One region of the Dactylosporangium sp. CA-233914 genome, then DNA from elsewhere that is predicted to be linked to it. Evidence: riboswitches for the same ligand, from Rfam matches in the RefSeq annotation. Region 1 holds a riboswitch; each other region holds the start of a gene.

Region 1 (2,259 bases):
CGTCCGGGTTGCGCTCGACGACGGTCTCCCAGCTGGTGTCGGCCCAGCTGCCGTCAAGATCGGCGAAGACGTTGGTGACCCCGGCCGCGGACATGATCATGGCGGGGCTGCCGCAGCAGGCGCCGACGCTGGGCGCGTCGCTGCCGTCGTCCCACCACAGCACCTTCCCGCCTTTGGCGCTCGCTGCCTTCGCGATACGCGCCCGCTGGTCGGCGATCAGCGCCTCGGCCCGCTCCCGCACGCCGAAGACCGCGGCGATGTCACGGATCTCGGCGAACACGTCATCCATCGTCAGCTTCGCCGGTCGCACGCCTTTCGGACAGCCGGCGGTGGAGACATACGTGCCCACGCCCAGCTTCTGCCACTCGGCGCGGTCGCCGACCCCCTCGTCGCCGAACGCGCCGGCGAAGGAGGCGTAGACGAAGTCCGGCTCCGTCTCGAGCAGCTTCTCCTTCGACGGGTACTCCTCGGCCAGCACCGGCACCTTCGCGTATGCGGCGGCGTACTCGGGCAGGACCCGGTCGTCGAGGTAGGCGGTGCCGATCATCCGGTCCTGCAGGCCGAGCGCCAGCATGATCTCGGTGGCGGGCTGGTTCATCGTCACCGCCCGCGCCGGGGGCTTCGCGATCGTGACCGGTGTGCCACAGTTGGTGAGCGTGACCGGCCCGTCCGTGACGGACGGCGTGGTGGCCGGTTTGTCGTCACCGGACGCGGCACAGCCGCCGAGCAGGGCGAGCAGAACGGACAGCGGCGCGGCAACGCGCCAGGACACGGGGAACCGCACAGCGGGACCACCTTCCAGCACCTCGTGGACGGGTCGGGCAGGTGCCGTGGCCGGTCTCCTGGCTGACGGGTGGTGCGCCGGCGGCCGGCCTTCCCAGGCATACGCCCAGTGACCTTGCGGTGGCCTCCAGCATCCCGATCACAGTGGCGAGGGCCGCACCGGTCTCACACCGGCTTCCCGAACACCACGGCCAGGCCACCCTAACCAATCCATGCGGCCCCGTCACCATGGCCTGCGCCACGTCACGATCAGGAACCGTACCGATTCACCCCGCTCCACTCGTTCGATGCCGTACGAAACCTGGCGGAATCCGGCACCGCCCGCAGCGTTCCGCCGATCCTGGACTGGTGCTCTCGCTGACGTGCCGCCTGTTTCGGCTTGGCCGCGTTCAGTCCTGCCGCATGAGCCGGGGAGCCATCGAGGTGGGATGCTTCCCGCAGCGATCCATCTGAAGGGGGAGAATTGGCCGACGAATGGCTGGACCACTCCGAGGTGTTGGTCCTGGACCCCTTGGAGGACTCGCCGCTGCCACTCTGGGAGCTTCGCTGGCACGAGGCGACAACACTGCAGGAACTCGCAGACATCCTCGCGCCAGGTCTGATCTCGCTGGCAGCGCGAGGGTTGGTCGAAGTGCGCCGTTTCCATAGCTGGCCGGCACAGTGGGACCAAGGTGTCCCGTTGACCGGGGAGGACCTCGCGCGAGAAAGCACACGCGCTGAGGTTTGGTCCGCCGACGGGGCGCACACCGTGCTAGCGGCTCACATCACCGAGGCCGGCCACAGACTTCTGTAGCCTTCCACGCAACCCCTCTGAACGATTCGGGCCTTCCGCCCGCATCCGCTCATCGGCCGAATCAGTGCGTCGGCAGGAGCTACCAGATGATCGACCGTCGCGACGGCCCGAGCGCACGTCACCGGTGACCCGTGCGGGTCCCGGGTGCGCTCGGGCCGCCGCGATCACTGGACGTAGCAGGCCTTCGCGGTGCCGGGAGCCGGGTCGCCGAAGACCGTGTTCGTGCACGGCGTGCCGTCGGTGACGCGGCGGTACGCGTACCGGCCGGCCGCGCCGAACGCGACCTGGCGGGTGCCGGTGAACACGCACGTCTTCGTCTCGTCGGCGCATGGCGTCCACGTCGTCGTCCCCGGCGGCGGGGCGGTGAGGTAGCAGGCCTTCGCCGTGCCGGAGACCGGATCGCCGAACACCGCGTTGGTGCACGCCGTCCCGCCGGTCAGCGTCGCGTAGCGGAACTGGCCCGCCGCGCCGTACGCCACCGTGGCGGCACCGGCGAACGCGCACGTGCCGGTCTCGGTCGCACACTGCGTCCACGTGTCCGTGGCCGGCGGCGCAGCGGTGACATAGCAGGTCTTGGGGACGTTCGGTGCCGGGTCGCCGAACACGCCGTTGCCGCACGCGGTGCCGTTCGAGAGCGTCGCGTAGCCGAACCGGCCGGCGGCGCCGTACGCCACCGCCTGCGA
Region 2 (2,259 bases), 6.5 Mb from region 1:
GGCCACGGCGGCCCGGGCGTCCGCGCGGACGTCGGCGAGCGACTTGGCGCAGCCGGGCCGCCCGGCGCAGGCCGTCACCCCGGCCCACGGCGAGGCGGGGTCGGCGACGAGCCCGGCCCGCTCAGCCTCGGCCATCGCGGCCGCCGGGACGACGACGGTCCGCCACGGCGTGACGATGATCTCGTCCGCCGCGGCCGCCAGCGCCGCCGACTGGTCCGCCGTGAGCAGCCCGAGCGGCACGACGAGGACCGCGGCGCGGCCGTGGACCCCGGGCGCGGGCGCCGCGGCCCGGTTGATCGGGACATCCGCGAGCGCGGTGCCGAGGCGGGCCGCGACCCGGGCCGGCCCGTCGGTGAGCTCGGCCAGCCGCCACGCGCGCGAGTCCTGCGCGGCCCGCTCGGCCAGGAACGCCTCGGCGGCGCGGACGAGCAACTCGGGGCCGCCGCGGGCCTGGGCCGGTACACCTGCCAGAACCAAACGGGAACCGTGCAGCCCCACGTCGCCGAGCAGCGGCGTCACGTCCCCGCGACCGTCGTCGACGGTGGCCAGGAACCGGCCCGGCAGCGCCGCGAGGGCGGGTGTGGCGCACAGCATCGCGTCGAACTCGCGCACGAGCGGGCGGACGGCCGTGCTCAGCGGGCTGGCCACGATGTTGCGGACCCGCTCGTGGGTCGCCGACGGCAGCAGGCCGGCGTCGCTCAGCCGGGCCGCCAGCTCGTGCTCTGCACCCGGCGGAAGTGCCCTGACCTGCACGTTTCCCCGTGAGGTGAGCTCCAGTGCGGGGTCGGCGAGCTCCGCGGCGGCCGCCCGCAGGACGCCGAGTTGCGCGCCGGTGATCCGCCCGCCGGGCAGCCGCACGCGCGCCAGCCCGCCGTCCGCGGCCGCGTGGACCTGCACGGCACCGGGGCACCGGTCGGGGGCGTCGCGTCCGCTGGGAGCCTGCACGGGCGGATACTACCTGCGCCTGCGGGCCTCGGCACGTGCGCTTGACTCCGTGCGGGCTCGTCGAGGAGAGTTGTGACGCTGTACCACGGCGACGTGTGGAGGAACCCGGTGCGAATCCGGGACGGTCCCGCCACTGTGACCGGGGAGCGAGCCTCCAGCACCACACGGCCACCGGGCCCCGCCCGGGAAGGCCCGGGGGCGAGCGCCGATCCGGGAGCCAGGAGACTCTCCGTCGCCGGACCCATCCCACCGGCTTGGGGCGCGGACCCCGAGGGAGGACCCCGGCGTGATCCTGCTGCTGTCGACTTCCGACACCGACCTGCTCAGCGCCCGGGCCAGCGGCGCCGAATACCGGCTCGCCAACCCGGCGCGCACGCCCGTGGCGGACCTGACCGGGCTCGCCGACGGCGCGGAGCTGATCGTGGTGCGCTTCCTCGGGGCGTACCGCGAGTGGCAGGAGGGCTTCGACACGCTCCTGGTGACGGGCCTTCCGGTGGTGGTCCTCGGCGGTGAGCAGGCGCCCGACGCCGAGCTGATGAGCCACTCCACGGTCCCGGCCGGCCTCGCCGCGCAGGCCCACACGTATCTCGCCTTCGGCGGCCCGGCCAACCTCACCGAGCTGCACCGCTTCCTGACCGACACGATCCTGCTCACCGGCCACGGCTTCGCCGCCCCGGTCGAGACCCCCGCCTGGGGCGTCCTGGAGCGCGCGAGCGCCGCGACCGGCGGGCCGACCGTGGCCGTCATCTACTACCGGGCGCACCACGTCTCCGGCAACACCGCGTTCGTCGAAGGCCTGTGCACGGCGATCGAGGCCGAGGGCGCCACCGCGCTGCCGGTCTTCGCCGCCTCGCTGCGCACCGCGCCGCCGGAGCTGCTCGACACCCTGCGCCGGGCCGACGCGCTGGTCGTGACCGTGCTCGCGGCCGGTGGCACCCGCCCCGCCGACGCGCAGGCCGGCGGCGAGGACGAGGCCTGGGACGTGGGCGCGCTCGCGGCGCTGGACGTGCCGATCCTGCAGGGGCTGTGCCTGACCAGCAGCCGCGACACCTGGGATGAGAACGACGACGGGCTCTCGCCGCTGGACACCGCCACGCAGGTCGCCATCCCAGAGTTCGACGGGCGGATCATCACGGTCCCGTTCTCGTTCAAGGAGATCGACGAGGACGGCCTCACCGTGTACGTCGCCGACCCGGAGCGGGCCGGGCGCGTCGCCGGGATCGCGGTGGCGCACGCCCGGCTGCGCGGCCTGGCGAACGCGGACAAGCGGGTCGTGGTGATGCTCAGCGCGTACCCGACGAAGCACTCCCGCAT
Region 3 (2,259 bases), 1.1 Mb from region 1:
GCCGCCTGGGGTGGCGTGCCAGTACGACCAGTACGCCGACGCGGGCGGGGTGTTCACGCACGGCTCGGTCGCCGCGGTCGGCTGGCCGTTGATCCGGCACACCAACGCCAGGCCCCAGCGTTGGGTGCCGGTGACGGTGAACCCGGACCCGGTCAGCGCGGCCACTCCGGTGGCCGGGTCGCCGGCGTAGCAGCCGGTGACCACGCCGCCGCCGAGCGACCCGAAGTCAACCACCACCGATACGCCCGTGCCCGGCGAGCAGGCCGACGCGTTGGCAGCGAGGGGCGCCGGTTCGGCCAGGACGAGCGCGCCGGTGGCGACGAGGGCGGCTGCGGCGGTGGACATGGCGCGGCGCAGGGTGGACGTCATCGTTCCTCCACTGTGGACGGCGGTGGTCATGGGCAGGCCAGTACGGGCGCGGCGGGCTTCGATCCGGCGGCGGACAGCGTGGCCAGACCGCCGCCGGTCAGGCCAGGAACCGCCTGTGCAGTGGCCCGGACCGCCGTCGCCGGGTCGAAGCCGGCCGAGGTGTAGGCGATCGCGCCACGGTTGGTGGCCGGGCCGGCGCAGCGCACCTGCAGCGTGAGCAGGAAGCTGCGGGCCTTCAGCCACACCAGGGGGCGGCCGGCCGCGGCGAGGGCCTGCGCGGCCAGGCCGGTGCTGTTGGCGTTCACGGTGCCGGAGCCGTCGGCGAACGAGCCGTCGGCGTGCTGGACCGAGATCAGCCAGGCGATCGCAGGCGCAGCGTCGCTGGGCCGATGTGCGGCGAGCAGGGCCTGCACGGCGAGGGCGGTGGCGTCGACGTCGCTGACGCAGGCCGGCTGGCCGAAATAGAGCGGGTACCCGCCGTCGGCGCAGCGCGCGCCGGCCAGGTACGCCGCGCCCGACGCGGGCGCCCCGCCAGCTGTGCGGCTGAGGGTGATCAGGGCGAGGGCCTGGGTGAACTGGTTGCTGTAGTCGCCGAACGCTGAGCGGTCGGAGAACCGGCCCGACGCGCTCTGCAGGCCGCGGAGCCGGGCGATGAGGTCGACGCCGCCGAACGCGGCCGGGTTGCCGCCGCGGACCTGTACGGCGAGGGCGAGCTTGGCGGTGGCCCCGGCGTACGCCTCGGTGCCGTCGCCGATGTACCCGGTCAGGATCTCCGGGCGGGCGAGCCAGGCGGTGGCCTTGGCGGCGTTGGTGTCGGCGACCTTCGCCGCGGCGAACGCGAAGATCCCGTCGATCGTCAGGCCCTGGTCGGGGTAGGCGACGCCGTCGAAGACGACCTCGAACCGTTCGCCGTCGACGAGTTGGCGGGCCAGCCACCCGGCGGCGGCGTCGGGCCGGTTGACCGTGGGCGGGGCGGTCGCCGCGGCCGGGCCGGCCTCGACGCTGAGCAGGACGGTGGACAGGGCGAGCGCGGCGAGCACCCCGGTGATCAGGGTGCGTGCGCGGTGCCGGCGGACAGCCATCGGGCGGTGCCTCTCCGGCCCTGGCAGTCGAGAGAAACCGGGCACGCCCGGTGGCTCCGACCCGTGGGCCACGACGGGTAGGGAGGTGCAGAAACCACGCGCGAAGACGGGTATTCGGGCTCACGACCAACACGTCGGTGTTCGTCGTCTACCGTTGCGGGCCAGCGCCGGACTTCAACCGGACTTCCCCCATCAACGCACGGCTATGCAGTTGTGACCGTCAGTCTGTCGATAGGTCGCGGCGGCGTCAATCCCCGGCGGCAGGTTGTGGCGTTCGCGACATGCCGATACGACATCTGGTGTTTCGCCTTCTCGATGACTCTCATATGCGGTGTTGCCGCGCCTGGTTCGCTCACCCTTGCCAGGGGTGGGCGTAGCAAGAGGGAACCCGGTGGAAGTCCGGGACTGCCCCGCAGCGGTGAGTGGGAACGAAAGCCGTCAACGAAGCACTGGACCATACCGGCACCGGCCGGCGGCCTGATGTCGCGGCCTGGTGGCGTCGGCCCCTGCGCGCCCGAGGTGTTGGTCAACGGGCGACGAGGGTGAGACGCGATCCCCACAGTGGCGTGCTGGTTGGCGTCGACGTGCACACCCCTGCCGGTCGAGCTTTCGTGACGTTCCGCAGGGCGGTCCGATTCGCTGTACGGCGAGCAGGGCGCACCGTATCGTCCCGGCGCATGGACCTGGTGACCCAACCCCGACTTCGCGAGATCATCGAACAGGTCACGCCGCTGCTGGATGATGGCCGGGCTCCCGCCGAGCGGCAGCCCCCGGCCGACCCGGTCGCCCGTGACCTGTGGTTCGCCGA

The links. Region 1 has a riboswitch for cobalamin ahead of ACQPY0_RS42645 (ABC transporter substrate-binding protein). Riboswitches for the same ligand answer to the same signal wherever they lie in the genome.
Region 2: another riboswitch for cobalamin. It lies ahead of cobN (cobaltochelatase subunit CobN); the one in region 1 lies ahead of ACQPY0_RS42645 (ABC transporter substrate-binding protein).
Region 3: another riboswitch for cobalamin. It lies ahead of ACQPY0_RS38175 (peptidase); the one in region 1 lies ahead of ACQPY0_RS42645 (ABC transporter substrate-binding protein).

What each region holds. Positions count from the first base shown of each region.
Region 1 is NZ_CP192030.1:9,615,383-9,617,641, forward strand. Features, by position in the region: gene ACQPY0_RS42645 (ABC transporter substrate-binding protein) at 1-784, opposite strand, end outside; cobalamin riboswitch at 816-988, opposite strand; gene ACQPY0_RS42650 (family 78 glycoside hydrolase catalytic domain) at 1,741-2,259, opposite strand, start outside.
Region 2 is NZ_CP192030.1:3,045,544-3,047,802, forward strand. Features, by position in the region: gene ACQPY0_RS14130 (precorrin-3B synthase) at 1-945, opposite strand, end outside; cobalamin riboswitch at 982-1,193, shown strand; gene cobN (cobaltochelatase subunit CobN) at 1,232-2,259, shown strand, end outside.
Region 3 is NZ_CP192030.1:8,549,692-8,551,950, forward strand. Features, by position in the region: gene ACQPY0_RS38170 (hypothetical protein) at 1-369, opposite strand, end outside; gene ACQPY0_RS38175 (peptidase) at 396-1,451, opposite strand; cobalamin riboswitch at 1,540-1,688, opposite strand; cobalamin riboswitch at 1,778-1,939, shown strand; gene ACQPY0_RS38180 (alpha/beta hydrolase) at 2,129-2,259, shown strand, end outside.